2 regions of the Acinetobacter soli genome follow, and region 2 is predicted to be linked to the other one. Evidence: predicted binding sites of a transcription regulator. Region 2 holds the regulator's gene; the other holds the start of a gene.
The links. Region 2 encodes PhoB, which activates phosphate uptake and scavenging genes when phosphate is short. Its sites were predicted from a motif close to TGTCATNAANCTGTCATAA; they were not measured.
Positions count from the first base shown of each region.

Region 1 (16,399 bases), 890 kb from region 2:
AGAAACGGCGTCGGCATTGCTGCACCTCAGGTTTATGTGTCGAAGCGCGTCATTATTGTGGCTTCTCGCCCAAATCCGCGCTATCCCGATGCACCCGAAATGCAGCCCGTGGTCATGATCAACCCTGAGATTTATGCACAATCTGAACACCTTTGTTTGGGTGAAGAGGGCTGCTTAAGCGTACCCGATCAACGTGCACAAGTTGCCCGTGCAGAGCAGATTCAACTTCGTTATTTTACTTTACAAGGCCAGCTTATAGAGGCGACGTATACAGGTTTTATTGCGCGCATCGTTCAGCATGAGATTGATCATCTGGATGGAATTTTATTTGTCGATTGTGTTACGAGCAGTGATTAAATTCTGATCTTCCATCATTTCATAACTTTTGAATTGTTGTGGGGTAATACCCAAATGGCGTTTAAACATGGCACTAAATGCACTCGGGCTACTATAACCCAGCGCTTCGGCAATACTTGACATAGATTGACCATCTGCGATTTTACTCAATGCCAGTGCAATATGCATTTGCTGTATCCAGCCACGATATGATAACCCTGTTTGTTTTTTAAATAGACGCATAAGTGTGCGCGAGCTGGTTCCCATTTCGTCTGCCCAAGTGTTTAAATCTTTCGTATGCTGGGGAGATTGCATCATCAGCTCACATATACGGCTTAAACGTTTGTCTTTGGGCCATGGAATTTGAATAGGGAGCGAGTTTGCAGTTTGAATCTCATCAAATATCAAAATTTCCAGTGCATTTAATAAAGCTTCTGCATGAGTTTGGTTGGCTACAGATTCAGCTTCCAACAGATTTAACCGAATCAATAATTCGTGGAGCAAATCGCTGACTCGGATTAAAAAACATGAATTCCCCATTACTGCCGCAGCTTGTGCATCAATGAGAGCGGTATTGAGTTTAACCTGACTCAAACAAATCATACTGTGTTCTACACGTGCTGGAATCCAGACAGCGCATTTGGGCGGTACGATCCACACCTGATCGTTACACAATACCTGAATGGTGCCGTGTGAAGCATACAGGAGCTGCGCACGTAAGTGCATGTGCGGATACGACACTTCTTTATAAGAGCGCTCGGCATATAAGCCAATCACCAGTTTATTAGATTTCATACTTAATGTTTAAGATGTCACTTAGACAACAATTATTGGAAGATAAACGTCTAAATGACAAATTACAATAGTTGTTCTGCTTCTGTTTTTGGAGTTTTTAAGGATGACGTCTTCTGTACAGTTGAAAGACACACCCAATTTAAATACCGCACCGATACAACCACAAAAAATGATCATTCACATTGTGGGTGCCGTGGCGATTGCCCATTTGCTCAACGACTTGATTCAAGCTGTTTTACCTGCAATCTATCCAATGCTCAAGGCCAATTTTGCCCTGAGTTTTGCACAAGTTGGGCTGATTTCGTTTGTTTATCAAATTACGGGTTCGTTGCTGCAACCTTGGGTTGGACTGTACACCGATAAACATCCTAAACCCTACTTACTCCCGATCGGGGCTGGCGTGACCTTAAGTGGTGTATTATTGTTGGCATTTTCACCGAATTTTATGGTGTTACTACTTGCTGCTGCATTGATTGGCGTGGGCTCTGCAACTTTTCATCCTGAAGCATCGCGTGTGGCTCGTCTTGCATCGGGTGGCCGATTTGGTACAGCACAATCGACTTTTCAGGTGGGCGGAAATTCAGGAACGGCAATCGGGCCAGTTTTGGCAGCTTTAATTATTGTGCCTTTTGGTCAGCATGCACTGGCATGGTTAGTGGCTTTAAGTATTTTGTCGATTTGTATTTTATCTCGGGTGAGCCGCTGGTCTATCGAGCATGCCAAATCTAAAGTGGCGACCAAAACCAATAGCACTCTTCACAAATTACATGGGCGTCAGCTTTTTATGGCGATTGGTACGGTGTGCATACTGATGTTTGCCAAGTTTACGTATATTGCCAGTATTAGTAATTATTTTACTTTTTATCTTATTCATAAATTTCAAATCAGTTTACAAACTGCGCAGCTCCATTTGTTTGCTTTTCTGGCTGCTGTAGCAGTGGGAACCTTTGCTGGTGGACCGATTGGAGACAAAATTGGCCGTAATGCTGTCATTTGGGTGTCTTTTGTGGGGATGGCACCTTTTGCATTGATCATGCCTTATGTCGATTTATTTTGGACTACTGTACTTTCAATTCTTGCAGGGCTCATACTCTCATCTGCTTTTGCCGCCATGGTGGTCTATGCACAAGAGGCAGTTCCGGGGCGTGTGGGCATGATTTCAGGTTTAATGTTTGGTTTGATGTTTGGTGTGAGCGGAATTGCAGCCGCAGGGCTAGGATATTTAGCCGATATAAACGGGATTGAATGGGTATTTAAACTGTGCTCATTTATGCCGCTATTGGGGCTAGTAGCATTTTTCTTGCCTAAAACCAGATAAGACTTGATTCGCTGAGCACCCTTTATTGTTTTGAACAATAAAGGGTGCCACGATAAAAGCTTAATTTTGCACACCAAATTTAAAGACGGTTTTGCTTTGAAAGCTTTGATGCGGATCTAGACGCGTCGAAGGAAAATGTGCTTGATTCGGACTATCCGGATAATGCTGTGTTTCGAGTGCAACAGCATCTCCTTGTCGGTACAGGACGCCGTTCGCGCCTGCAATTTGACCTAGCAAGTGATTGGCAGTGTACATCTGAATACTGGGTTCGGTCGTTAAAATTTCTAAAGTCCGTTTAGATTGAGGGTCGAAGACAAATGCTGCACGTTGTAACTTATCTTGACCTGAATTGATGATCCATGTTTGATCATAGCCATAACCAAACGCCAATTGCTGGTTATTTTGTCGAATATCTTTCACAATGGCTTTGGGCTGTCTGAAATCGAAAGGAGTGCCTGCTACACTTTTAATCTCGCCAGTGGGTAAAGAGTTTTTGTCGGTTTGCAAAATGCGATCGGCATTGAGTTGTACGATATGATTCATCACACCATAAGGGCTATTTTGCGCGCCCGACAGATTAAAATAACTGTGATTGGTTAAGTTAATCACGGTCGGTTTATCTGTTTTCGCTTTATATTCAATTGTAAAGGCGTTGTCATCCGACAAACTATAAATAACTTCTACATTAAGTTTCCCCGGAAATCCCTGATCTCCATCTGGACTGGTCAGTTTTAACGAAGCTTTAACTTCTTTGCCTTTAGAAATAAGCGGTTGCACCTGCCAGACGCGTTTATCGTAGCCCAAGCCTGCACTATGTAGAGTATTGGGACCATTATTCTTTTCTAAATGATACGTTTTGCCATCTAAGGTAAACGAACCATGCCCAATACGGTTGGCATAACGTCCAATTAACGAACCAAAGTGAATGCCTTGTTCAGTATCAACCACTTCATAACCATGTAAGTTATCAAACCCTAATACAATATTGTCTTTTTTGCCTTGAGCATCGGGTGTCATGATGTGAGTAATGACGCCACCAAAGCTGATAAACGATACCGATGTACCTCGATCATTCTGCATGGTATATAATTGGACAGCTTGTCCATCTTTTGTCGTACCATAGGGCTGCTGTGTTAATGTGGCTGCAAAGGTCGTTGAAGCAAACAACAGACTGAACAGATTCAAATAAGCTAATTTTTTAAAAATCACTCGATGTTCCTCTTTTAGATATATTTTTTAAATCAATTTTAGGTGTCAATAATAGCCATGGGTTTTGTAAGATATTCTTATTGGATCAATCCTGTATCAATATAAAAACTGATCAACATATGTTGAAACGCGATTCTAGCATTCCAATTATTTGTGATTTCCTATTCTTTTGTCATGAATGTAATGATAACTCCCATCTTTGCCGAATTTTTGAATAAATAATTGATAATGGTTATTGTTAATTTTTGTATTATTAATATAATCGGTTCTTATTTCAAGGAAGAATCCTCTTGTTTAAAGTCAGTTTTCAGTATCTTTGTCTCCTATCTGTCGGCATGTATAGCCATACCCATGCTCAAGATCAAATTAATCAATTGCCTGTCATTATGTTGCAGTCACAAAGTGATCAAGCACATGCATATCACGTAAAAACATCTGATTCTGCAACTCGAACCGATACTCCACTTAAGGATACACCTCAGTCGGTCAGTGTCATTAGTGCTGCTATATTAAAAGATTTGGCGCCATCACGACTCACAGAGGCGCTTGATGTGGTCGGCGTAGGGCGTGGCAATAATTTTGGAGGACAAGGACTGACCACGTACACCGTACGCGGTTTTACCAGTGGTGAATATTTTCGTAATGGTTTTCCAATTAATCGCGGCTATCCAAACGCGCCTAACCAATATAACGTAGAGCGAATTGATGTGCTCAGAGGTCCTGCATCCAGTTTGTATGGACGAACTGACCCCGGGGGAACATTTAATATAACGAGTAAAACACCTAATACAGAATACACAACAATTCTAGGTGCGGGTTTAGACAGTGAAGGTTTGTATCAGGCTACACTTGATACGACTGGCGCAATGAATACAGATAAGACGCTGACCTATCGTTTAAATATTGCAGGTGAAAACGGTGAGACGTATCGTGATCATGTAAAATCCAAGCGTTTTAGTATTGCACCAGTACTTCAGTGGACACCATCTGACTATACCAAGCTTACATTTGAAGCCGACATATTACGTAACCGTCATCCGCTAGATCGTGGCTTTACCCGATATCCAAATCAGCAAACCACGTATTTTGATTCCAAAGAATATTGGTGGGAATCTGGCAAGCAACGTAATTTACTTTACAACAATAATGATATGTTACAACTCAGACTGGAGCATCAACTCAATGATGACTGGACGCTAAATGTAGGCGGACAATATCTAAATGGTGAGTTATATGGCTATGCGGTTGAAGCCAGCGGGCTCAAAGCAAATACCGATGGTCAGGTGATCAAGCGTAACTATAACTGGAGAAGATTAGACTGGATTGATAAAAATATTCAGGCAAATGTGCAAGGAAAATTTAATTTATTTAACATGCAGCATACGCTGGTCACTGGCGTTGAGGCTGAACAGTACGACTATAAATCTTATATCATTCGTTCATCGGGCAATAATTTTGATCTTGATATTACAAATCCAATTTATGGCGCATCGTTGCCTGCTTTAGACAGCCCAGCACTTGATGATCGCGAGAAATTACGTAGCCTTGCCTATTTTGTACAAGATCAGATTGATTTGAATGACAGACTCAAAGCATTGATTGGTATGAGATACGAGCATTATCAGCATGAATATACAAATCATTTAAATCAAAGCCAGTGGTCCAAAGATTTTAATGCACTGGTACCACGTATCGGATTGGTATATTCATTGACAGATCAATGGAATATATATGGCAATATCAGTCAGTCATTCAAACCGAATACTGGTTCAGACCGTTTCGGACAAGGTTTTGATCCAGAGAAAGGTATGTCTTATGAAATTGGTTCGAAGTTACAATTATTAGATGATCGCTTAGCATTCGATAGTGCTATTTTCTTTGTTAAAAAGAAAAATGTGCTGACACCAGATCCAGTGAATATCAATAAATCAGTGGCAGCGGGCGAGGTACAAAGTCAAGGTTTTGAGCTCAATCTGAGTGGTCATATCACACCACAATGGAAAGCGATTGCCAATTATACTTATTCAGATACTGAAGTGGTGAAAGACAATATTTTATTGAAAGGAACGCGTCTGGCGAATATTCCTAAGAATACGCTGAATCTATTGACTCTTTACGACTTTGATTCAGGCATCTTGAATGGTTTGGGGCTTGGAATTAATCAGCGCTTTATTTCAGATCGTAAAGGTCAGACATCGAACACAACTTATAATATGAAAGCATATGCTGTGACAGATTTAATCGCTTACTACAATGTATCAAAAGCACTGCGCTTAAATGCTAGCGTGAAAAATATTTTCGATAAAAAATATGATGATAGTGCCTTTAATGCTTATGTATATCCAGGTCAAACACGTTTGTTGCAGGTCGGATTAAATTATCAGTTTTAACTCAATCCCGCATTTGTCATCAGGCGCAGCATTCAGGCTGCGCTTCTTTTTAATCCATATAGAGCAATCAGTATATCTGCAAAGAACGCTCGTGCTTGATTGTCGCGCTGATTCAAGTTTGAGGTATAATGGACGATTGAGTAACGCTACGGGCATAATTTATGAAATCTGAAGTTTATCAGGGCAAAATCAAGCAATACGACGCCACTAAAGGCTATGGTTTTATTGGCGGCCTAGAGCAAGATGTCTTTTTTCATATTTCAGACTTTCCACTTGAAGACGGTGAGCCTAAGCGCAATGAACGTGTGAAATTTATGGTGGTCGAAAATAACGGTAAGTTTAAAGCGGTTAAGATTCAGCGTGTCGTCGATCAGTCTGCAAAAGCTAAAAAATCACGTGCAGTGGAAAATAACACGACGATTACGTCGGCTTTACTCTCAAATTTTAAAAATAAATGATTTAAAAAAATCCCTCGTTGAAGAGGGATTTTTTACTTTAGTTAATCGAATCATCTAGATTTGGTGCTAACCAACGTTTCGCTTCATCCAGTGTCCAGTCTTTACGTTTGGCGTAGTCTTCAAGCTGATCCTGAGAAATCTTACCGACATTAAAGTATTCAGATTGCGGCAAGCTATAATAAAAGCCGCTGACACTTGAAGGTGGCCACATGGCAAAACTGCTGGTCAGATAGGTTCCAATCTTATCTGTTGAACCTAACCAGTCAAACAACACTGCTTTTTCCGAATGCTCTGGGCACGCAGGGTAACCGGGTGCAGGTCGAATTCCGACATACTTTTCCTTAATTAAGGCATCGTTGTCGAGATTTTCATCTGGCTGATAGCCCCAATATTCTTTACGAATCCGTTCGTGCAAATGTTCGGCAAAGGCTTCGGCAAAACGATCTCCCAAGGACTGAACCAGAATTGCAGAATAGTCATCTCCTTTAGCTTTATATTCATTTGCGAGTTCTTCTGCACCAAAAATCGAGACGGTAAATCCACCTAGGTAATCGGTATGTTGCTCGGCTGGGCTAATAAAATCTGCAAGTGACAAGTTTGGTTTACCTGTCACTTTATCGGACTGCTGACGCAAATGCTCAAAGCGATGTGTGGCGTTACCTTGCATATCGTAAACAGAAACCGTGTCATCTCCCGTTCGTTTGGCAGGGTATAACGCAAATACAGCTCGGGCATCAAAGCGCTTATTTTCAATAATATCTTCAAGCATCGCCTGAGCTTGATTATATAAATCAGTCGCGGCTTCTCCCACCACATCATCAGTTAGAATTTTTGGAAATTTTCCGGTCAAGCTCCACGAGATAAAAAACGGAGTCCAATCGAAATATGGCACCAGTTTTTCAAGCGGATAATGGCTAATGACCTTTTCGCCAAGCAGATTTGGTTTAGGTGGTACGTAGGCATTCCAGTCAATGTTAAAGCCATTTTTTATTGCTTCTAAATAGCTAAGCTTGGCGGCTTTTGGCTGCTTGTTGGCGAGACGCTCACGAATTTTGGCGTATTCGGCACGTTGTTCTTCAATAAATGCACCGCGCATTTCTTTAGAAAGCAGGGTGGTGGCGACACCCACAGCACGTGAGGCGTCTGCGACATAAATCACGGCGTCATTTTGATACTGTGGTTCAATTTTGACTGCGGTATGCGCTTTTGAAGTGGTTGCTCCACCAATGAGAAGGGGAATGCTAAAGCCTTTACGCTGCATTTCTTTGGCTACAAACACCATCTCATCTAGGCTCGGCGTAATCAGTCCAGACAGGCCAATAATGTCACACTTTTCATCGATCGCAGTTTGCAAAATTTTCTCGGCGGGCACCATCACGCCCAAATCGACAATATCGTAACCATTACAACCCAACACCACGCCCACAATATTCTTGCCAATATCATGAACATCACCTTTTACCGTGGCCATGAGTACTTTGCCTTTGGTTTGTCCCTCTGCTTTTTCCGCTTCGATGTACGGATTCAGCCATGCCACCGCCTGCTTCATTACACGGGCCGATTTAACCACCTGCGGCAAAAACATTTTTCCAGAACCAAACAGATCACCCACCACGTTCATACCATCCATCAGCGGGCCTTCAATGACATCCAGCGGGCGTTTAGACTTCAGGCGTGCTTCTTCGGTATCTTGATCAATAAAGGTAGTAATGCCTTTGACCAAGGCATATTCCAGACGTTTTTCGACCGGTTGATTTCGCCATTCCAAATTTTCGGCTTCTTTGACCTTACCGCCTTGGCTGCGAAATTTCTCAGCCACTTCAAGCAATTTTTCAGTGGCATTTTGGCCTGATTCACCTTGGTTTTGATTCAGGATTACATCTTCAACAGCGTCTTTTAATTCTTTTGGAATATCGTCATAAATGGCCATTTGGCCCGCATTGACAATCCCCATGGTCATGCCTTGCTTGATGGCATGGTATAAAAATACCGAGTGAATGGCTTCACGGACGGGTTCATTGCCACGAAAAGAGAAGGAGACGTTAGATACGCCGCCAGAAATCATGGCATGAGGTAAATTCTGTTTGATCCAGCCAGTTGCTTCAATAAAGTCAACCGCATAATTATTGTGTTCTTCAATACCGGTTGCGACCGCAAACACGTTTGGATCAAAAATGATATCTTCAGCCGGATAGCCGACTTCATTCACCAAAATATCATAGGAGCGTTTACAGATTTCGCGCTTACGTTCAGCGGTATCGGCCTGACCGACTTCGTCAAACGCCATCACAATGACAGCCGCGCCATATTGACGGCACAGACGCGCTTTTTCGACAAACTCATCATAGCCTTCTTTAAGCGAAATGGAGTTGACGACAGGCTTACCCTGAACACATTTTAAGCCCGCTTCAATAATTTCCCACTTCGATGAGTCAATCATGATGGGCACACGAGAGATTTCAGGCTCAGAGGCCACCAGATTCAAAAAATGCACCATGGCATTTTGAGAGTCGAGCATGCCTTCGTCCATATTGATGTCGATGATTTGAGCGCCTGCTTCAACTTGTTGCTGTGCAACTTCCAATGCCTCGGCAAATTGTTCTTCACGGATTAAACGCAAAAACTTTTTCGAACCCGTGACATTGGTACGTTCACCGACATTCACAAACAATGAATCGTCATAGATATTAAATGGCTCTAAACCACTTAAACGACAAGCAGGAACTGTTTCAGGCACTGAACGTGGCTGAATATCTTTTACCGCGTTGTAGATTGCACGGATATGATCTGGCGTTGTACCACAGCAACCACCAGTAATATTAATCAAACCGCTTTCGGCAAACTCTTTTAAGAAAGCCGCTGTTTGTTCTGGCGTTTCATCGTATTCACCAAATGCATTCGGCAATCCGGCATTTGGGTGCGCTGAAACAAAAGTATCGGCGACATCGGAAATGGTTTTAACATGCGGACGCATGGCATCTGCACCGAGTGCACAGTTAAAGCCAATCGAAAGTAAATCGCCGTGGCGTACAGAGTTCCAAAATGCCTCAGCCGTCTGACCAGTGAGAGTACGCCCTGATGCATCGGTAATGGTGCCTGAGATCATGAGGGGCAGTTCACGACCGATCTGCTTAAAGACTTCCTTAACCGCAAAAATTGCCGCTTTACAGTTTAAGGTATCGAAAACGGTCTCGATAAGAATGATATCCGAGCCACCTTCAATCAAGGCATGTGTGGCTTCAATATAGTTGTTTTTAAGTTCATCGAAGGTGACGTTACGAAATGCAGGATTATTGACATCGGGAGAAATGGAACAGGTACGTGATGTCGGGCCCAATACCCCTGCAACAAAGCGCGGTTTATCTGGGGTACTGTATTTCTCACACGCGGCTTTTGCCAAACGTGCTGCTTCGCGGTTAATCTCGGGAACCAATTCCTCCATATGGTAATCCGACATCGACACGCGAGTACCATTAAAGCTATTGGTTTCGATAATATCGGCACCCGCTTCAAGATACGCTTCATGAATACCTTGTATAATTTGAGGCTGGGTTAACACCAGCAGATCGTTATTGCCCTTGAGGTCATGTGCCCAGTCTGCAAAACGCTCACCACGATAATCTGCTTCTTCAAGCTTATGACGTTGAATCATGGTACCCATCGCACCATCAATAATGAGAATGCGCTTGGCAAGCAGCTCTTTGAGGGTGGCTAGCGTCGACATGGAGAACCCCTAACGATTTAAAAATGCGCATTATTGTAACAGAAGCCATAGTATTTGATGTCATTTTCATCAAGAACTGATGCGATCAAAAAAATGCGATGAGTCATTTTTTACTTTAAGCGCTGAAAATTTCATCAAAGTGAAATAATTAACTTTCAAAATGCTTAAACAGGCAGCAGCTTAGCGCTTCATTTAAGTTAAGTGTCATTTTTTTCGGCAATTATGACAAATTAAATTATAAGCCTGTCATAAACTTATTAAAACTATTAAGTTTTTGAAATATAAAAACATAATTTTATTTTGCGTTAAAAAAATAGCGCAATTTAGGCGAAAAATGAAGTTAATTGAGCAAAAATTGACTTCATTAGGGCGTCGTTTGTCATATAATTGTCATAATTTAATTTAAGAATAAGGGGATTTTATTGATCCCCTTGAACCGTCTGCATGAATTCAAATCTTCCCCCTGTTTCGGATTCAAAGCCTGTGGAACCTTCACATGCGAAATCGACGAATGTACACGTACCGACACCGAAGTTCTTTATGCCGGTGTTTCTTACGGTCATCGTTGCGACTCTGATTTATATTGGATTTCAGGTCAATGCTGATTTAGCGCATGTTCCACCTTTAAATTTGTATTCTATTATTCTCCTTTCAACGGCATTGTTTATTGCCTTGGGATTTGAATTTGTAAATGGTTTCCATGACACAGCCAATGCTGTGGCGACGGTCATTTACACCAACGCCTTACCTGCACCTGTTGCAGTGATGTGGGCGGGCTTTTGTAACTTTCTTGGCGTGATGGTGGCCAGCGGTGCAGTTGCCTACGGTATTATTGCGTTACTTCCTGTTGAACTGATTATGAATGTCAGCAGTGGTGCCGGATTTGCCATGGTGTTCGCGCTCCTAATCGCAGCGATTATCTGGAACTTAGGTACATGGTTTTTGGGTATCCCAGCATCAAGTTCGCATACCTTGATTGGTTCGATTTTAGGTGTGGGCATCATGAACCACATTTTAAATGCATCGACGGGTACCAGCGGTATCGATATGGATCAAGTGATCAAGGTCGGTAAAGCGTTACTCTTTTCTCCTTTAATCGGTTTTGCATTTGCTGCGATCTTATTTTTGCTGGTGAAAAAAGTATTCCGCCGTCAGCTTGAATTGTTCCAGCCACCAGAAGGCAACAAGCCACCACCACCATTGATTCGTGCAATTTTGATCTTTACCTGTACAGGTGTAAGTTTTGCACACGGATCAAACGATGGTCAGAAAGGTATGGGCTTGATTATGCTGATCCTGATTGGCTTGGTTCCTTTGGCGTACTCGCTCAACAAGAACTTGGATGCACAGTATCTTAAATCGTTTGAGCAACTTTCAGGTGAAACGGCAATTGTCTTGCATGCCAACCAAAATGAAATGCAAGATGAAAAGGCGCGTGTTGTACTGACCAAGTTTATCCAGACCAAAGAGCAAACCCCTGAAGTTTTACCGGCATTGGCCAGCATTACAGATCACTTGGGTGAGCGCGTAGGACAGTATGGCGATTTAAAAGATATCCCAGAGCAGGCAGTCAGCGAAATTCGTAATGATATGTACTTGAGCACCACAACGTTTAAACGTTTGGAAAAAGCTGAAGCACTTCCTGCAATGACCCCTCAGCAACAAGATACCTTAAAAGAATATCGTAGCAACCTTGATGGCTTTTTACAGTATATTCCTAACTGGGTGAAGGTTGCGGTTGCCTTAGCACTTGGCTTGGGCACGATGGTAGGCTGGAAGCGTATTGTGGTGACTGTGGGTGAGCGTATTGGTAAAAACCACATGACCTATGGTCAGGGCATGTCTGCTGAACTCGTTGCCATGAGCACCATTGCAGCAGCAGATGGTCTAGGTATGCCAGTTTCGACCACACACGTCTTGAACAGTGCAGTTGCAGGGACCATGGTGGCGAATAAATCTGGTTTGAACTTTGCAACAGTAAAAACCATTATTTCGGCATGGATCTTTACCTTGCCAGCAACAATCTGTTTATCCGGTGGTTTATATTGGGTGTTCTTACAGTTTGTTGGTTAAACTGCTATTCTAAAAAAGGTCACATGGGTGGCCTTTTTTTATGTCGCAATATTTCTATTTTCCGCTCAAACACGTATAAGTTTAAAGCAGATAATCAATAAGCTTTACAGGGTTTTGCCGTCATGATGTCATCTCTTGCATCTGCGTTACAACATGATCAGTTAATCAATGCATTAAAACACTATCAAGAAATCTTTTGGTATCCACCTGAAACTAAGGATTGTGAGCATGGTCTAAATGGGGTTGGTCTTCGCCGTGCCGATATTGAAGATGCCGAACAGCGTCTAACACGCTTCGCACCTTATCTGGCTAAGGTGTTTACTGAGCTCGAAGCTTCACATGGGCGGATTGAATCTGAGATGGTGTCTATCCCTAACATGCAAAAACATGCCTGTGCTACGCTCAATTTACCTACCACAGGGCAATGGTGGTTAAAAAAAGACAGTCACTTACCCATTTCAGGTTCGATTAAAGCACGAGGTGGGATATATGAGGTATTGGCACATGCTGAAAAGTTAGCGCTTGAAGCAGGATTACTTCAGCCAGATGATGACTATACAATCTTTGATTCAGCACCTTTTCGTCAATTTTTTGCGCAGCATCAAATTGCTGTAGGATCTACAGGAAATTTAGGTTTATCGATAGGCATCATGAGTGCCAAACTTGGCTTTCGTGTGAGCGTACATATGTCAGCCGATGCTCGGCAGTGGAAAAAAGACAAATTACGTTCGCTGGGTGTCAATGTGGTGGAATATGCCAGTGACTACGGCGTGGCGGTCGAACAAGGCCGAAAAGCCGCCGAAAACGATCCTTTATGTTTTTTTATAGATGATGAAAATTCGAAAACCCTGTTTCTGGGCTACGCTGTTGCAGGCTTGCGTTTAAAACAGCAACTCAACGATCATCAAATCAAGGTCGATGCGGCGCATCCATTATTTGTTTATTTGCCTTGCGGCGTAGGCGGTGGTCCTGGAGGCGTCAGTTTTGGTTTAAAGCATGCTTTTGGTGAGCATGTGCATTGTATTTTTGCAGAACCGACACATTCTCCGTGTATGCTTTTGGGTGTTTATACCGGATTACATGACCAGATTTCAGTACAAGATATTGGCCTAGATAATCATACTGCGGCAGACGGACTGGCGGTAGGGCGCGCCTCTGGCTTTGTTGGTCGTGCCATGCAAGATCTGATCGATGCCTATGTGACGGTCTCGGATGCACAATTATTTCAGTTTATTCAATTGCTCAATCAAACTGAGAATATTCAGCTTGAGCCTTCAGCGATAGCAGGCTTACTCGGAATTGGGCATGTACTTCAAAATCAGGATTATCAGCGAGTACAACAGTTAAGTGACTCGCAGTTGAAAAATGCCACGCATCTCATTTGGGCCACTGGCGGTGGCATGGTCCCTTCCGATGAAATGGCCAAGTACCTGAGTATGCATGGCTAAGAAAAAGCCTGTCAGTTTGACAGGCTTTTTTTTATTTTTTGAGCCAGTGCAGAGGCAGTTTATCCGAGGCAAAGCCATAAAGCGCCGCAAAGGGTAGCGCAGTACGTGCCAGATATGCAACCCGCCACAAACCACCATGATTAGCGCCTTCCATCATCAGCTCTAGTGGATGATCAATGGAAGTGTGCGGATTCGCTGCACATTCATCATTGCGTAAATCGTGTACCCAAAGCGCAGCCATAATGGCATTGGTGGTTTCAGGTGCAAAGGCTTCAACATCAAACAATGAAGCACCATTAAACGCAGCTTTGAGGATTGGATTTTTGGTGACAGAGTGTGTGGTAGTTGAGGGTGCAATATTGATGCTCACGCGTTGACCATTTTGGTGAGCCAAAATAGCACGCCACTGTTGAATACGTTTTGCCAGCGCATAATTTGGGCCTTGCTCGAGCACTAGACAGTCTGCCACACCGTAGTGTTTATCATTATCTGAGCGAATCAGTGCTTGTTCACTCGATTGAAAAAAGTGTTTCAAGGTCAGAGTCTTAATACCTGCCGTCAAGACTTTTTGTAAGTTTGAGCGTTGCTCTGCTTTTTGATGTGCTGCTTCGACCACTTCTTTAGGAACAGCATAAATGTCGGTTGGCGTACACATAAACATAAGTGAGCTATCTGGTTTGTGTTCACTCACTAGGCTCATGATCGTGTCCATGGCCATAGATACCCGCACATGTTTTTCGCCGTCTAGATAGGCAATCGCAGCCAAATCGAGTGAAGATTTAAATTGATTTAACCACGTGACCACTTCGGGTAACTGGGTAAGTAGATTTGCGCCAAGTTTATGTTTTAAATCAGCAGAGGATACGCCAGCATCCAGATTTTCTACACAAGGTGCTATCAGCTTGGCATTGCCTTTACGCACGGTATCCAGAATTTTTTCCCATACTTTTGGATTGGGCAGATCGACGGCCACGATATTGGCTCGCCATTTTGACAACCAAGTGAGCGGGCCAGCTTCTGAGGCTGCGCCAAACAGCACCATGGTACGGTCAGATAAATCAAACCATTCAGGGTGGCTGCTGGCCAGTCTTAACGCTTTTGCATGGCTTGGTTCAATAATGCCGCGCGTTTCCCAGTCTTGAATCTGAGTAAGTAAAGCTTGTCCCGTCAGCTTTTTACCGCCATAAGGTACGTACCATTCAGGATCATCCTGACTTTCACCTTTGATGGTCACGCTATGAAGTGGAGACACGTTTGCCACATTCATGACATCTTTGAGCAGGTATTTAATGCCATCGCGGTAAAATACAAAGCTGTGGTGCGCTTTGTGTAAACCTTGCTGGGCAATGTTCACGCTCTGATGTCGGGTACGAATGCCATGCTCGACCAACGCTCGAAAATACACCGGATACTGCTTGCGCCATTGTTTTTCGTTGAGCGCCTGCTGAGAGAGCTTGTTATCGACAATCGATAATGCTTCTGAAATGATCGCTTTGCCTGTATGAGATGTACTCGGCTTTTGCGTGGTTTCGAGCAGGGGAAATTGTAATCCGTCTAGTGAATTGGACATGCAGAAAGTCTCACGATGTATTTTTAATCAATAGCATTTTGCCATTATCTACCGTATATACCTGCAAAGAGTGGCAATAACTACCAAATTTGAAATGAATCGTTAAATTTAATTTTGATCATGTGAAGTCAGTTGGACTTTATGCGTGCTTTGTAAAACGCTTGGCTCTATTACGTTATCGCCTCATAGTGAGGCGATAACGCGTTAAACCCATTCATCAGTATATTGCGTTTAAAAAGGTAGTTGGGTGAGTTTGTTTAAAAAGTGCTGAATCAGGCGTGGTTCTAATATAATCGTCATGACCACACCATAGGCTGCTCCCCAAAGGTGTGCACTGTGATTGATGTGGGTATTGCCACGTTTGCCAGACCAAATGCTATATGCGACATACAATATGGCAAAGATAATCGCTGGAACCGGGATGAAAAAGACAAAAATCAGTTTCCACGGTTCAAACAAAATATAGGCAAACAATACCGCTGAGACAGCCCCAGATGCACCTAAACTGGCCCAGTGCGTATCGTTTTTATGTTTGAGATAGCTGGGTAAAATAGCAACAATTAATCCGCCCAAATAAAACAACACAAAGCCTAAATCAAAGAAATACTGTCTGTAGAAGCTTTCGATAATGCTGCCAAAAAAGAACAGCGTAATCATATTAAAAAGCAAATGCGTGCCATCGGCATGCACAAAACCATGGGTGATGAAACGATCAATCTGACCGCGTTGCATAGCGGGTGGCCAAAAAATCAGACGATTCATGACATTTTGGTTGGAAAAAGCCAACAGTGAAACGATCACGGTAATGATGATCAGGGTAATCGTATGATTAAACGGTAAATGCAGCATAAGATGAGAAAAAAGTTTTATTTGATGTCCATCATGCCATTTTTTGAGCATGAATAAATACCAAAAGTAAAACAAATCCGACAAATTTGGTTGATTTTTTTTAAATCCCCCGCATCTTCAGTTAAGATAAGCACTTCAGCTTGAGGATGATTGATATGTCGACTGAGAACACCAACACTGCCGTTGCAGATGAAATTCCAAATCTTTTAATTACACCGACTGCACAAGA
Region 1 is NZ_CP073241.1:276,736-293,134, forward strand. It holds gene def (peptide deformylase) at 1-357, shown strand, start outside; gene KCV09_RS01200 (AraC family transcriptional regulator) at 325-1,131, opposite strand; gene KCV09_RS01205 (MFS transporter) at 1,235-2,449, shown strand; gene KCV09_RS01210 (aldose epimerase family protein) at 2,510-3,658, opposite strand; gene KCV09_RS01215 (TonB-dependent siderophore receptor) at 3,994-6,048, shown strand; gene KCV09_RS01220 (cold shock domain-containing protein) at 6,210-6,506, shown strand; gene metH (methionine synthase) at 6,544-10,230, opposite strand; gene KCV09_RS01230 (inorganic phosphate transporter) at 10,675-12,303, shown strand; gene KCV09_RS01235 (D-serine ammonia-lyase) at 12,426-13,751, shown strand; gene KCV09_RS01240 (hypothetical protein) at 13,783-15,321, opposite strand; gene KCV09_RS01245 (rhomboid family intramembrane serine protease) at 15,553-16,170, opposite strand; gene nfuA (Fe-S biogenesis protein NfuA) at 16,326-16,399, shown strand, end outside.
Region 1: KCV09_RS01230 (inorganic phosphate transporter) is a predicted target of PhoB. The motif match lies at 10,608-10,626, and genes of this name have one in related genera.

Region 2 (16,399 bases):
CTGGCCGAAATCATTGTGCTGGATCAGTTTTCACGCAATCTTTATCGTGACAACGCCAGTGCATTTTCTCAAGATCCACTCGCGCTGGGCCTTGCACAAGAGGCGATCGCGCTCAAACTCGATGCACAGTTAAGCCCAGAGCAGCGCTCATTTTTATATATGCCGTTTATGCACAGTGAATCCAAAGTCATTCATGAGTTTGCGCTCAAACTGTTTCAGCGCTTGGGCAATGAAACCAACCTAAGCTTTGAAAAAAAGCATAAGCAGATTATTGATCGATTTGGCCGCTATCCGCACCGCAACGCCATTTTGGGGCGCACCTCCAGTGCGGAGGAGCTTGAATTTCTTACCCAGCCCGGCAGTCATTTCTGATGCGTCTGGGCTAATTTTGCCTCGTCCTTATTGGAGGTTGTTATGAAATATCTTCCTGTTTCGATATTGCTTGCCACGAGTCTGGCTTTTACCGGCTGTGCCAGCTTACCGCATAAACCCAGAACCTTCGATCAACTGGGGCAATTTTCCAGTTATCCGCTAAATAGCCAAAGTTTTCGCATTGGCTTTAAAGCGGATTCCTCCGTAAGTTATGGCGCCGCAGAAGAAATCACCTTGGTCAAGGCTGCGCAAACAACACTCAAAAATGGCTTCCGTTTTTTTAAGGTGCTGAATGATCCAAGCAATATGGCCCAGAAACCACCGCGTCAGGCTGTGGTGTATTCATCGCCAAGTATGTATTACCCTTACGGTTATTACCGACGCCATCCTGCCTTTTGGCCGGATCCGTTCTTTGATACCCCACAAGTGGTCAATCTCGATCCTGTTGAAGTGTCTTATACTATTGCATGTTTTAAAGATCAGAAAACAGCGCCGTCAGATGCTTTTGATGCCACTTTGATTCTTCGCTCACTGGGTGCCAAGTATGGTTTGGGCCCAAATGGCGAAGTGCTTATGCCTCAGCCTGCTGCTGCGCCGAATATGCCCAAAAACTGACCCCAAGGACTAAGCAAAGCCTATGCAGCCAGCGTCTACAACCCACTCTCCCAACCTCCATCGTAGCAAACGTCTGGCGACGATCGCGCTGATCAGTGCGGTCGTGATGTGGATTTTGCTGATGATTGCAGCAAAATTCTTCCCTGAATATGCATGGGTAATCCATATTTTTATGCTGGGTGCCGAAGCGGGCGTGGTGGGTGGGCTCGCAGACTGGTATGCCATCACAGTTCTGTTTCGTAATCCTTTTGGAAAAATTCCAATTCCCAAGTTTTTACTTGATCACACCGAAATTATTCCGCGCAATAAAGCCCGAATTGCCGAGTCGATGGGACGCTTTGTACAGGAAAACTTTCTGTCGCCGCAGGTGGTCGAGCAAAGCCTGAACAAGACCGACCTGAGCCTGGCAGTCGGTCAATGGCTTGAAAATCCTAAAAATAATACCCAAGTGGTGCAGTTGATCCAGCAGACCGTGCCGAAATTATTTGAATTTGTAGGGCAGCAGCAAATCGCGCAGTTTATTCAGAGTAACAGCGTAGAGTGGGTAAAAAGTACTAAAATCAATGCACTGGCCAGCGAAATGCTGCGTGCGGTGCTTGAAAATGACTTTCATCAAGATGTTTTACAGCGTGGTCTAGATCTTGCACATGAATGGATTGTGACGCACCCAGAACAAGCCCGTGAACTGACCCGTACCTTGTTTAAAGAGCTGGGGGTATGGAAACTGGCCAAAGGAGCCAGCTGGATTGGAATTGATGTACAACAACGTACCATCGATTCACTGATCGAAAAAGTGGAATCGATGCTGGCCGATCCTGAACATCCGTGGCGCCAAGGCATTGAAGAATATACCCAAACCCTGATGCTGCAACTTTCGGATGGTCAAAGTGATGCCAGCCAGCGCCTCAATGCAGGCAAAGATGCCTTGCTGGACAGTCCACAGGTCTTAAACTTTATCAGCGGTGCCGTGGTGATTTTATGCGATGCCGTGAAGCACGATTTACTTAAAGCCGACTCTGGCATTGCACACAACTTGCAGGAGGCCATTCAGCAGGTGGGGCATAATCTGGTTCAAAACGCGGCCGTGCGTCAGGTACTTAATGAGAAAATGACTGGCTTGGCCATCGTGTTTAGTGATCAGTACAGCGATAAAATTATTCGCTACATTAGTGAACGCATTCACGAATGGGATTCCAGCGAAATGATCGGAAAGATTGAAAATGAAGTGGGTGGCGATTTACACATGATCCGGGTCAATGGCGTGGTCGTGGGTGCCTTTATTGGACTGACGCTCGGGATTATCCGTGCATTGTTCGATTATATGCTATAACCGATTGATCATTATTGCGTGGACATTCAACCAATGCAGCCCCTTCAGTTTAAGCTGGCCAATCAGGGTGTGACCATTTTTAGCACCATGACTGCTCTGGCACAGCGCCTTAAAGCCATTAATCTGTCTCAGGGATTTCCTGACTTTGCCGCACCCGATGCACTAATTGAAGCCCTGTGTGATGCGACACGCAGTGGTTATAATCAATATGCACCGGGCGATGGCTGGCTGCCCCTAAGGGAACAGGTTGCAGCATTGTTTCTGAGCCGCGATCAGCTCCTGATTGATCCTGTGCATGAAGTAACCATCACGCCGGGAGCCACCATTGGGATTTTTGCAGCGATTCAAGCGGTGGTGCAGGCTGGCGATGAAGTGATTGTATTTGATCCCAGCTATGACAGTTACGCACCGGCAGTGCGGGCCGCGGGTGGAATTCCGGTCCATATTGCGCTTAAGGCACCCAATTTTGCGGTGGACTGGAGCGAGGTGAAGGCCGCAATCCGCCCACATACCCGCATGATTATTGTCAATACCCCGCATAATCCCACCGGAACACTATGGTCATTAGACGACTGGCAGCAGCTGATTGAGCTGGTCGAACAGCATGACTTACTGGTGTTGTCCGATGAAGTCTATGAGCATCTGGTCTTCGATCAGCAGCGTCATTATAGCGCGTTGCATTTTCCAGCGCTCAGGGCACGTAGTTTTGTGGTGGGTTCATTTGGTAAAACCTTTCATGTGACTGGCTGGAAAACCGGCTACTGCGTGGCCAGTCCAGTGCTCATGCAGGGCTTTCGGCAAATTTATCAATATGCCAATTTTTGTGGCAATACCCCAGCACAAGTTGCATTGGCTGAGTACATGCGCCAGCACCCCACCCATATTCCAGCGCTTCCTGATTTTTATCAGGCCAAACGCGATCTGTTTAATCAAGGGCTCAGCGCAAGCCATTTTCAGTTTACGCCCACACCGGGAACATATTTCCAATGCGTCGATTACAGCGCCATTCGACCCGATTTAACCGATGTCGAGATGTGCTATTTCTTGGCTGAACAGTATGGTGTGGTGGCTATTCCCTTAAGTGTTTTTTATCAATCACCCGATCCGAAGATGCGTTTAATCCGCTTCTGCTTTGCAAAAACAGAACAGACACTCACACAAGCGACACAGCGTCTTGCAGAGTGCTCGCCTTGGCTATCATAAAATAGAAAATATATTCACTATACCCTACCCCGCACGTGCTATTTTGAAATCAAAGATCAATAAAATCGCACGTGCCAAGGAGAGCCAATGTCCCCAAAACGCTCGTTGATTACAGAGCAGAAGTTATGGAAAACATTTTTAATTTTTTTGCTTCCTTTAATTGCAACCAATACCTTACAAAGTCTATCGGGAACCATTAATACCGTCTTTGTCGGACAAATGATGGGTGTCAATGCCGTTGCGGCAGTGGCCGTCTTTTTTCCAATTCTGTTTTGTATGATGGCGTTTATTATTGGGCTATCGGCAGGCTCTACAGTCTTAATTGGTCAGGCTTGGGGCGCACAAAATATTGAAAAAGTCCGAACCGTAGTCGGCTCTACGTTGTTTATGACCCTCATCATAGGTTGTGTGATTGCAGGACTCGGCGTGTTCTTTAGCCGTGAAATTCTGACCCTTCTGGGCACCGATGCCAAAGTGATGCATTTGTCGTTGCCCTATGTGCAATGGATGCTGGCGGGTAGTCCACTGTTGTTTGTCTATATTATTTATACCTCGATCTTGCGTGGTGTAGGCGACAGCATCACGCCATTGATTGCGCTCGGCATGACCAGCTTGATTGGGCTGGTGATCACACCTGTGTTAATCGGCGGTTATTTTGGTTTTCCCAAAATGGGCATTGTCTCACCCGCCATTGCAACTATTTTCGGTTATGTATTGGTTTTAGGGTTTCTGGCGATTTACCTGAATAAAAAGAATCATCCGCTGAAGCCCGACTGGGCACTGCTGCGTCATATTCGGCATAACCGCGAAGTCAGTCCACTGATTTTACGTTTGGGTATTCCAACCGGTATTCAGATGATCACCACCTCGGTGGCTGGACTGGTCATTGTCGGGCTGGTCAATCGCTTCGGTGCCAATGCAACTGCGGCCTATGGTGCAGTGAATCAAGTGTTAAATTATATTCAGTTTCCGGCACTCTCTATCTCGATTGCGGCTTCTATTTTTGGGGCACAAGCAATTGGTATGGGGAAATCGGATCTATTGTCCCGAGTCACGCGTACGGCTTTAGGAATGAACATCGCCATTACTGGTAGTCTGGTGGTTTTAGCGTATTTATTTTCAAAGTATTTAATGGCACTGTTTATCACTGATCCAAGTGTGGTCGAGTTGGGTCAAGAATTGCTGTTTATTGTACTCTGGTCGATTTTATTTTTTGGCGCCGGTTCAATTTTTGCCTCGATCATGCGTGCCAGCGGGACAGTGAATGTGCCGATGATCATTAATATTGTGGCCATCTTATTGATTGAAGTCCCTTGTGCTTATTGGTTCAGTTCAATGTGGGGCTTAAAAGGTATCTGGATTGCTTATGCGCTGGCTTTTGTATGCTTGAGTTTTTTACAGGCGGCTTATTATCAGTTTGTCTGGAAGAAAAAGGCCGTTCGCGCACTGATTTAATTAGGGCGATAAAAAAAGGACCGATACTGTATCGGTCCTTTTTTTCAGCGCATGGCATGAAATACTTAGAATTTTTTACTCATTGACGTCGCCAGTGCAGTCACTTTCTGGTATCCCGTTGGGAACAGACGCTGCATTAGATCCAGTGTCTTGGCATCGTTACCAATCAGTACACGGCGCTTGTCTTTACGCACCGCATCTAAGATTTGGCGAGCCGCCTCTTCAGGTGGGCAACGCAACAGCTTATTAAACGATTTGATCGATTTTTCCGGATGCATTCCCAGTGTTTTCAAGCTGTCATTCATTTTGGCAGCGTTGGCAATATTGGTTCGAATTCCTCCCGGATGAACACATAATGCGCTTACGCCACAATTTTCAATATCCAGTTCTTGACGCAACGATTCGGTAAAGCCACGTACTGCAAATTTTGATGCATTATAAGCCGATTGGGTGGGCTGCGCCGTCAAACCAAAAAGACTGGAAATATTGATAATATGCCCCTCTTTGCTTTGTTTAATCAGCGGCAAAAACTCTTTGGTGCCATAAATCACGCCCCAAAAGTTAATGTTCATTATCCATTCCAGATCTTCATAGCTTTCGCCTTCAACTGTTGAGCCAAGCGCGACACCGGCATTGTTGAAGATCATATTGACCGAGCCGTGGTTTTGCACGGTTTCTTGTGCCCACTGCTTAACAGCGTGGCGGTCGGCCACATCGACTTTTTTGGTGGTCACGCGAATTTGATAGGGTTTAAGTAGCGCAACTGTGGCCTCTAAGCCTGCTTCGTTTACATCACTCAACGACAAGTGACAGCCTTCTTTTGCAAGCAATAGCGCCAATTGCTGACCAATCCCTGAACCTGCACCGGTAATCGCTGCCACTTTATTTTTAAAATTTTTCATGTTCGCTTCCTTCAAGTTTGAGCGATTGACCCATTTTGCCACGTCGCACTCAACATCACTATATTTTTGACAATCCACATTGTCAATATAGTCCAAGTACCAGCAAATACCAACACCAGCCGATGACTGATTCGGTCATTTGTAAAAAAACTTGCTACACTAACAACAGACTTTCGGAGAACCCTTGCAGCGATGACCGCAGCCAAACTTGATCGACACAGTGCGTCGTCTTCCAAAAAAAAATCGCAGGAGCGCCAGTTTAAGGGGCTGTCCCTGACTGAGCGGAAAACGGCAAGACGAGAAAAACTTATCGAAGCTGGAATTGAAGCCTATGGCACTTCAGGCTTTTTTTCTGTAACCGTCAAAGACATTTGTAATCAAGCCAAGCTCACAGAGCGTTACTTTTACGAATCTTTTAAAAAGAGCGAAGACCTGTTTCAGACGATCTTTTTAAAACAGATCGAAACGCTGCAAAATAATGTGATGCAAGCCGTCATGAAACACAACGCCACGCCGGAAAACATGATCGATGCGGGCTTAACTGCTCTCTTACGCACCCTTAAAGACGATCCACGCTTGGCGCGTATTATTTATATCGATGCCATGCTGGTACAGGAATTACATAATCAGGCCACCATTCAAGAAACCATGATGCGTTTTGATCGCATGATTCAGGCACTGGTGATGCTGAGCATGCCCAATCTACGTTATAGCGAGCAAGAGCTTTCACTGGTTTCTTCAGGTCTGAACGGTTATGTCACACAGGTGGCGATTCGCTGGGTGATGGGTGGCTTCAAACAATCTCTAGATGATGTGCTGTTTGCCTGCCGGATTGTGTTTGTGTCGCTGCTGGAAAAGCTGTCACACGATCCGGCTCAATCTAAAGCTTGACCACAGCCTAGATCGATGAAATCTCAATGACGACGCCCGTATTAAACGATCGGATTGTGGTTTTATTTGTCACAATTCATTGCAAAAATCCACTTCAGTGCAATTTTTGCAATGATACTGTCATAATTAATCTTTGTAATAAGCCTGTCATAAATAAAAGCGGTTTACCGTTTGAACCCTTATAGGATATTGCGCTGTGAAAGATGACTATATTTTAATCGTCGATGATGAATTACCCATCCGCGAAATGATCCATACCTCTTTGGATATGGCAGGCTTTCAATGTTTGCAGGCAGAAGATGCGAAACAGGCACATCAGATGATTGTCGATCAGCGCCCAGTTCTGGTATTACTCGACTGGATGTTACCCGGCGGGATCAGTGGGGTCGATCTGTGTCGCCGTCTCAAACGTGACGAAAATCTGGCTGAAATTCCAGTGATTATGCTCACTGCACGTGGCGAAGAAGACCATAAGGTACAAGGCCTAGATGCAGGTGCAGACGACTACATGACCAAACCGTTTTCCACACGTGAATTGGTCTCTCGCATTAAAGCCGTGTTGCGTCGTGCCAATGCACTCAGCGGTGAAAAAGTAATTGATGCCAACGGCTTGATTTTAGATCCAGTCAGTCAGCGTGTCAGTTTTGGCAGCAATATCTTAGACATGGGGCCAACCGAGTATCGTCTTTTGGCCTTTTTTATGACCCATCCTGAACGCGCCTATACCCGCGCACAGTTGCTCGATCAGGTCTGGGGTGGCAATGTTTATATTGAAGACCGAACTATTGATGTACATATCCGACGCCTGCGTAAGGTACTCGAACCTTTTGGTGTCGATCGTTTTGTACAGACCGTGCGTGGCACGGGATATCGCTTCTCGACCCGCGCAGATTTGGCAGCAGGCTAAGACTTGACTATGTACGAACCGTATCCTGTCCCCGAACTGGCGCGTGAGCATAAACGCTTTCGTTACAGTAGCTTATGGGCATTTGCCAAACAGGATTTACGCCTACTGGCCTTTCTTCTGGTGATTGCCGCCTGTATTGGTCTGGGTTTGGGCTACTTTTGGGCCGGTATTTTTATTGCCTTTCTGATTTTTTTTGGCTTGCAGCTTCGGTCGTTGTACATTGTTAATGAATGGATCTCGAATCGTCCCTACGATACCCCGCCCAATTTAAACGGTATCTGGGGCGCATTGTTATTCAATGTATATCGGGCACAGCGTCAAGAGCGGATTGTACAGGCCGAAATGGTCGGACTGATTGACCGTGCGCAATCGTCATTGATTGCACTCAATGAAGCCGTGGTGCTAATTGATGACCTGCACCAGATTGAATGGTGTAACCCAGCGGCAGAAGGTTTACTGGGCATCAAGATTCTCGATCGCGGTCACAATATTTTAAGTATTTTACGCCAGCCCAAATTTATTGAATATTTTAATCATATTGATCAGGCGCCCGACGGCATCAAAATCAAATCGTCGTTGTTTGACGATCAGTATGTACAGATCAAATTGACCCGTTTTGGCGAGCAAAGTCGTTTGCTGGTGGCCTACGATGTCACCCGAATTCACAATCTTGAGCAGATGCGTAAAGATTTTGTCGACAATATTTCGCATGAATTACGTACGCCTCTGACCGTTTTGAGCGGCTATATCGAAACGTTCACCGATCAGGAAGATTTAAATCCACGCTGGAAACGCGCTTTCGATCAAATGCAATCACAAACCAAACGCATGAATGCACTGGTGAATGATCTGCTGTTACTTTCGAATCTGGAAAATAATAAAACCATTGCCAAAAATCAGATCATTGAAATGCCAAGTCTGATGAATCAGCTTTTTGACGACGCCCAAGCCTACAATGTTGACTACGGACATACCCTAAATCTGGATATCGACAGCCACTGTGATCTGATTGGCTCCGATATGGAAATTGCCAGCGCCTTTAGTAATCTGATCACCAATGCCATCAAGTACACGCCCAAGGGCGGAATTATTACCATTGGTTGGCACGACGATGGCGAACACGGCTACTTTACCGTACAAGACAACGGCATTGGTATAGATCCCAAACACTTGCCGCGTTTGACCGAACGTTTTTACCGTGTCGACAGCGCCCGCAGCCGTGCCACAGGCGGAACGGGTCTTGGGCTGGCCATCGTTAAACATGTGCTGATGCAGCACGGCGCTTATCTCGATGTCGTATCTAAAGAAAATGAAGGTTCGACGTTTAAGGCCATTTTCCCCAAAGAACGTTTGTACCAGATGATGTAAACACACCCTCTGCTCTGTATTGCTGGGCAGCACAACATGCTGATTCCATCTGTTAAAACCGCCATAATCTGCGTATAGTGGCGGTTATTGTTTTTATAATCATAACAAATCTTGATCAAGCCCCCTTCAAGATGGGCTATACGAGCAATCGACATGACACAGTACACCGGCCAGAGCCCAAAACAGTACTATCAGGCTCTGATTCAGCAGCAAGCCATTTTGGCTGATCCTTCGCAGCAGGCGGCAATTGAACAATTAAATGAGATCTGGGAGAAACTGGAACGCCCCAAAGCATTTTTTATACAGCGCCCTATTCGTGGGCTTTATATGTGGGGCAGCGTTGGCAGCGGTAAAACATGGCTGATGGATATTTTTTACCAGTCCTTAAGCTATAAAAAGAAAGTCCGCATCCATTTTCATCATTTTCTAAAAAACATTCATCAGCAGCTGGTGCATTACCGCGGCACGCGTGATCCACTTCAGCACATTGCCAATGACCTGATTAAAAAATATAAACTGATTTGCTTCGATGAGTTTTTTGTCAGTAATGTCACTGATGCGATGATCTTGTCCAATCTGTTTAACTTACTGTTTGCCAAGCGCGTGATTTTAGTGGCAACGTCAAATATCGATCCAGATAATTTGTACAAGCATGGCTTACATCGAGAGCGTTTCTTACCGACCATCCGCCATATTCATACGCATTGCCACATTCTCAAGATTGGCAATGCCCTCGATTATCGCGTGGTAAAAGGCCACCATGTTCTGGATCAGTTTTTCTATTCGCCCCTCGATGCAACGGCCGATGCATGGTTAAGCAGTATTTATCGGCATCTGACCCAGCACAATGCACATCCCACGCTGATTCAAATCAATCATCGCGATTTAGAGGCACTTGGCGTACATGAGCGCGTGGCGTGGTTCAGCTTTGATCGGCTATGCCGCGATGCACGTAGTCCGGCAGATTTTATCGAGCTGTGTCGTCGCTATGACCATGTGCTGATTAGCAATATCACCGAGTTAACGGACGCCATTTACGATGCAGTGCGACGCTTTATTTATCTGATTGATGAGTTGTATGAGCAAAAAGTAGTGCTGTATTTGACTGCTGAGCAGCCGATTGAACAGCTCTACACAGGTGAAAAGCTCAAATTCGAATTTCAGCGCACCTTTTCGCGCTTACAAGAAATGCAAAGTCGTGACTATCACGAGGCACGTATAGCCGTCACGCATAAAGAGATTCATTAAAACCATAAGCTGCTGCGTAGAGGTCTTGCTTGCCACATCTCGATCTCGCGCAGTCGATGATTCACACAATAAAAACGGAGTTTAGCGTGGCTTTTATCGATTTTTCCATCGTTCAGATCAGTGTCATGCTCATGGCTGTTCTGTGTTCGTATATTATTTTTGGCATGATTGGCTTTGGAACGGCGCTGATTGCCAGCCCAGTTCTCCTCCAGTTTTTACCATTGGCCGAGATTATTCCCTTACTGGCACTTCTAGATTTATGTGCTGCCCTATCGAATCTCATCAGAGATGGTAAAAAAGCCGATATGATCGAGCTTAAACGGCTGATTCCGCTGATGTGTGTGGGTAGTCTAATCGGATTTTTATTGCTGCTTAAAATTAAACCTGAAACGTCTTTATTGGCTTTTGCGGTATTTATTTTACTTTATGCGCTTTATGCATTAAGTGGAATTCAACCTGAGCGTCGCTTTGACTCCAAACATGTTGTTCCTTTTGGATTCGGCGGTGGGTTATTGGGTGCCATGTTTGGCAGTGGCGGATTTATGTATTCGATTTATTTAAATGGTCGCTTACAAGACCCACAAAAAATCCGTATCACACAAACCACACTCATTGGCTGTAGTACGCTGCTACGCGTCATCCTATTTGCACTTGCTGGGGTGTATTTTTCGTGGCACATCTTCGCACTGATGCTGCTTTTTATACCATCAATGCTGATTGGCAGCTACGTGGGAAAACACATCACGCTTAAACTCTCTAAAGTACAATTTTTAAAAATTATTCATGTGGTGATTTTTTTCTCTGGGCTTTCAATTTTACTGAAATATGCTTTGACCCATTCATAATTTTTGACCATGTACAGCCTGTCTACTCAGGCTGTACACGACACACATATTGATTAAAGCGTGTGGCCGAGTTTCTCACCCATAACCACCACCGAGTTGGCTTTAAACTGGCTTTCCCAAGCCATTTTGTCTTTTTCAAACAAAACAATCGCGGTAGAACCCAAGTAAAAACGACCCAGCTCATCGCCTTTTTCAAGCACCACATCATGATGGTTCAGCTCAAGGCGTCCAGTCGGTTTCACCTTGCCTGTGACCACGGTTTCAATTCCAGCCACAATCATCGCGCCCACCAGCACAACGGCCATACGGCCCAGCTCGGTATCAAACAGGCACACCATACGCTCGTTACGTGCAAACAGACCCGGAATATTTTCGGCTGTCACCTGATTCACCGAAAACAGCTCACCCGGAATATACAAGGTTTCAGTTAAACGGCCTGTTAGCGGCATATGCACACGATGATAATCGCGTGGCGATAGATACACCGTTGCAAATTGCCCGTGTTTAAATGGCTGCGCCAGTTGCGGATCGCCAATCAGTTTTTCAACCGAAAAAGACTGTCCTTTGGCCTGAAACACCTCACCATCATCGATACTACCGATTTGTGAAATAGCACCATCGGCAGGCGACACAATACTGTCTTGGGCATTGTCGATCACACGGACGCCATCTTTTAAGGCACGGGTAAAAAATTCGTTAAAAGATTTGTACTTTAGGGCATCGGCCTGTTGTGCAATCGATAAATCAATGCCGTATTTACTTTTGAACGCCTGAATGACCGCGGTTTTGACCAGCAGATTTTCGCTCTCGGCAAGCTTACCCACCACGCGACTTAACTGATGCTGTGGCACAAGCGATTGTGCTTTTATAAATAAATCTTTTTTTAATCGTGTCGTTAAGCTCAAAATGGCTGTTCTCCAGTAATCACAGGACTATCGAGGCGATTGCCCCATTCACTCCATGCCCCGTCGTAAGCACGCACCGGCCAATCAAGCAAACGTGCCAAAATATACGCCAATCCCGAACGATGGTGGGACTGACAATACACAATAACAGGCTGGTCAAGACGAAAGCCGAGCTGTTGCAATCGGTGCTGAGTGCGTTCAAATGGATGCAATTTTAGATGATTTTCGCGGTTTAGGGCAGTACTCCATTCAAAATGAAGTGCGCCGGGCATATGTCCACCGCGTCGGGCAGCCAGTCTTAATCCGGTATATTCGTCATGTGTGCGGCAATCCCAAAGCTGTACCGATTGACTGTCAATCAAGGTGCGCAGCTCATCATACTGGATTTGATATTGGGCAGCATGTGAAGTATCGACTGGGTATAAATGACTGACGGGTTCAACCGTATCCACCTCGGACGTGGTGGGTAATCCGGCGCCAAGCCACGCATGAATCCCGCCATTAAGCAAACTGGTTTGGGTAAATCCGAGGCAGTGTAAGGTCCAGATCAGTCGTCCTGCCCATGCACCACCTTCGTCGTCGTAGACCACTACATGATGTGAGGGTGAAAGATTCAAATGGCGAATCAGGGCTTCAAGTTGAGCCTGATCGGGTAAGAGTCCCGTAGCGAGTTCTTCCTGACGAACCAGTTGTGCCGGACGAAGCGCGTAAGCATGTGCCAAATGCAATTGTTCATACACCGAGCTTCGGCTTAAATCGACAATACGCAACTGCGGATGATCCAGATACGCCAGCAGTTCGTCGGGCTCTATCAATAAACCCAAATTGATTTCAGGTACGGCCATTTCGTTTTAATCACATTCTCTAGGTTTGCCATGCCTCATCTTAGCATAGGCTTTTTTCAGGTCTTTCTGTTTTTCATGCATCTTTAGCAGAAAAGGTGCAATCACTTTTACACCAGTACCACATCTTCAATGTCAAATACCTGACGTAAATAGGCCAAGAACGTGTCGTTATCGGTCATGGTTTTGCCCGGACTGTCTGAAATTTTCGCCACAGACTGTCCATTGCACTCGACCAGCTTTAATACAATATTAAGTGGCGTTTGCCCCATATCATTGGTGAGGTTGGTGCCAATCCCAAAACTGACTTTAAAGCGGTCTTTAAAATACTGATGCAATTCCCATGCCTTTTGTAAGGTCAGGCCATCGCTGAAAGTTAGCATTTTGGTTTTGGTATCAATTTTTAATTGTCGATAATGTGCATAGGCCTTGTCGCCCCATTCATACGGGTCGCCACTATCGTGACGCAACCCATCAAACAGCTTGGCAAAGTACAGATCGAAATCGCGCAAGAACGCATCCATCCCCACCACATCGGTCAGAGCAATACCCAAATCGCCACGATATTCTTGTACCCATGCCTCTAGGGCCGCTTTTTGAAAATTGCGTAATCTTACGTCAAGTGCCTGAAAGGCCTGCAAAAATTCATGTGCCATGGTACCAATTGGCGTAATATTTAATTCTTTGGCCAGCAATACATTGCTGGTACCCCGAAACACATGTGGTGAGCTACGATGAAACGACTCGACCACGTGCCTTTGCCATTCTAGACTGTAGCGACGACGGGTACCAAAATCGGACACCAGAAATGGCGGTTCGTCGTTTGCGTGCTGCGCTTCATACTGCTTGAGTAATTCAAGTTTGGCTTGCAGGCGTCGTTCGCCCTCTTCAAGCACAGCCTCAGTGCGAATACGCCGGAAATACAGTTCATTGACAATCGCCAGTACAAAAATCTCAAACATCATGGCCTGAATCATCGGGCCTTCAACACTAATGTCCAAACGGCCTTTGGCATCGATACTGGCACGAATAAAACGGCGTTTGAGCTGAAACAGCTCTAAATAATCGACAAAGTCGCTTTTAATAAATCGAAAGGAACGCAAATATTGCAGTTCATCATCTTTGAACTTGAGCGCACATAAGTGATCGAGTTGTTCATTCAGATCATCCAGAATATCCGTCAGTGGATAAACCGTTTGATCCAGATTACGGCAGCGAAACTGGTACACACTGTGCGTCTGGGGGAATTGATGTAGCACCACCTGCAACATGGTAAATTTATAAAGATCGGTATCGAGTAATGAATGAATGATTGGAGACATAGACAACAAACATGCAGGTTAGCTTTATGCATTAAACCACATTTTTTTGGCAAGAATCACCTTGATTTGTATAAGACCTTTGTCCTGTCAGCACTGTGGCAATGTGCTGACTTTTGCTGTATTTCTGATAGTATTTTGCACATTTCGTTTTTGAGATCTGTCATGCGCGCACTACTACAACGCGTCCTTGAAGCCCACGTGGTGGTCGATGGACATACCACAGGAGCGATCCAGCATGGACTTCTGGTTTTTTTAGGTCTAGGTAAAGACGATGACCTCGACAAAGGTAAAAAACTGATCGATAAGATTTTAAAGTACCGGATTTTCGATGATGAAAACGGCAAAATGGGCTGGAATATCGATCAGGCACAGGGTGGCTTACTGCTGGTGTCACAGTTTACCTTAATGGCTCAGACCCAAAAAGGCTTGCGTCCCGATTTCGGGCCAGCGATGCCACCGCAAGATGCCAAAGTACTCTATGAACAATTGGTGGAGTATGCCAAATCGCAATTTGCTCACGTTGAAACCGGAATATTTGCAGCCGATATGAAAGTGCATCTGATCAACGATGGCCCAGTGACGTTTCAGCTCGAGATTTAAAACTGACCTTAAAAAAACAGGCGCCCGATACCGTGCGCCTGCTGTACACATCTCTTCTGACTTAGAACGATTTGCCGGTTTTTTCTTTTAAAAACTGGCGAGCTTGCTTGATCTTGAGCTTCACTGGCTTTGGTAGCTTTGGTGGAATCAGTTTTGCTGCCTGATTAAACCAGACCAACAGACTAAAATCGCCTTCCATTTTGATCGTGCCATTTTGCATCCCCGTCATAAACGCGGTTGGATCACCTTTGATCAAGGTTTTAACGCCCTGCTCACTGTCGGCAAATTGCAAAATAAAATCTGCTTTTTCTGCACTGCCCGCGGCTGTCTCGATTTGACCGTGATTGACGATGATTTGGCGCGCAAAACCCAAATCGGTGCCAATCTGAATACGAAAGGCACGGTCATGTGTGAGTTCAATAAATTTCGGGCAGGTACGTGCCAACTGCTTCATACGTAAAGCCAAACCCATGACCAGTAAGTCAAGCGGATCGGTACTTAAGTCGACCAGAGGTAACTTCACGACAGGTAGAGAAGAAAGTTTCATGACATTTAAGCCTATTTGTATTCTTATCAAAAAATGAACTGGGTCATCCTAGCACAAATGTATCGGCAGCTATACTGTGTTTCGTTCATAAAAGATGATAAAAAAAGTAAAAAAGGCACAGCCGGACTGCACCTGATTTATGACTGGATCACACCGTTTAGCGGCTCGAATATTGCTGCTGATCGTCCTCATAGACAGGGGTGTGTTCGATATACTGACGATTTGCCAAGGCTTTTTGTGCGCGCTTGTCTTCTCGCAGTAGAATGATGGTGACCGTGACCATCGACAGGCTTAATGCCGCAAGATAACTGTAGGTGACCGGCAGTTCAAATACGGTCTGTACCCCAAAACGTACAACCTCGATCAAGCCCCAAAAAAACATACCTGCAAACATGAAACCGAGCCAATGACGGTACGGCGAAAAGAATACAACAGCTAGTGCAAGCACGATCATCCCGACACCAAGCAGTGTGGCGAAGCTGGCTGTTACCATACTAAACCTCCGTCTAAGATTAAGTTTCTGCATCCCGAGCAGAACATCAAGTTAAGTCCCTTCACGCATTCAACATCGTGCATTCAACAACGCATCTGTTTTTGTCTGTAGCTGCATTATGGAGGGTTTTTTTTAGAAAAAAAGAGTCAAAATGGCTTGTGACGACACACCCTGTCGCAACATTATTTTGTCATTACACATTTTCAACCATCAAAAAAAGCGCCGTTCTAGAGCTGATCGTTGTTGGCGTGTCATTACAACGCCATATCCTCAAAAAGCTGTGTTTTTTAATTTTTTTTTGCGCGATACGTTTCAAAATTTATCAATCGACGTATTGGGCTAAAGGGCTGGATTGGATGGGAATTTCATATAAAAAACGCCGCTCATCGAGCAGCGTTCAAAGCCTGAAAATCGAGCCTTTTAGGCACGTGTCAGATCCTTGTCATGTACCCCAAGTAAATACAGTACACCGTCCAAACCTACACTCGAAATGGCCTGATTGGCATTTTGACGCACCAATGGCTTGGCACGAAATGCCACACCCAATCCGGCAA
Region 2 is NZ_CP073241.1:2,707,836-2,724,234, reverse strand. It holds gene KCV09_RS12560 (DUF924 family protein) at 1-372, shown strand, start outside; gene KCV09_RS12555 (CC0125/CC1285 family lipoprotein) at 415-987, shown strand; gene KCV09_RS12550 (DUF445 domain-containing protein) at 1,010-2,317, shown strand; gene KCV09_RS12545 (methionine aminotransferase) at 2,351-3,520, shown strand; gene KCV09_RS12540 (MATE family efflux transporter) at 3,608-4,975, shown strand; gene KCV09_RS12535 (SDR family NAD(P)-dependent oxidoreductase) at 5,041-5,877, opposite strand; gene KCV09_RS12530 (TetR/AcrR family transcriptional regulator) at 6,070-6,768, shown strand; gene phoB (phosphate regulon transcriptional regulator PhoB) at 6,965-7,675, shown strand; gene phoR (phosphate regulon sensor histidine kinase PhoR) at 7,685-9,043, shown strand; gene zapE (cell division protein ZapE) at 9,197-10,291, shown strand; gene KCV09_RS12510 (sulfite exporter TauE/SafE family protein) at 10,378-11,136, shown strand; gene asd (archaetidylserine decarboxylase) at 11,190-12,041, opposite strand; gene KCV09_RS12500 (sulfurtransferase) at 12,038-12,886, opposite strand; gene pncB (nicotinate phosphoribosyltransferase) at 12,994-14,205, opposite strand; gene dtd (D-aminoacyl-tRNA deacylase) at 14,368-14,805, shown strand; gene KCV09_RS12485 (hypothetical protein) at 14,867-15,352, opposite strand; gene aciT (ciprofloxacin tolerance protein AciT) at 15,510-15,845, opposite strand; gene serB (phosphoserine phosphatase SerB) at 16,266-16,399, opposite strand, start outside.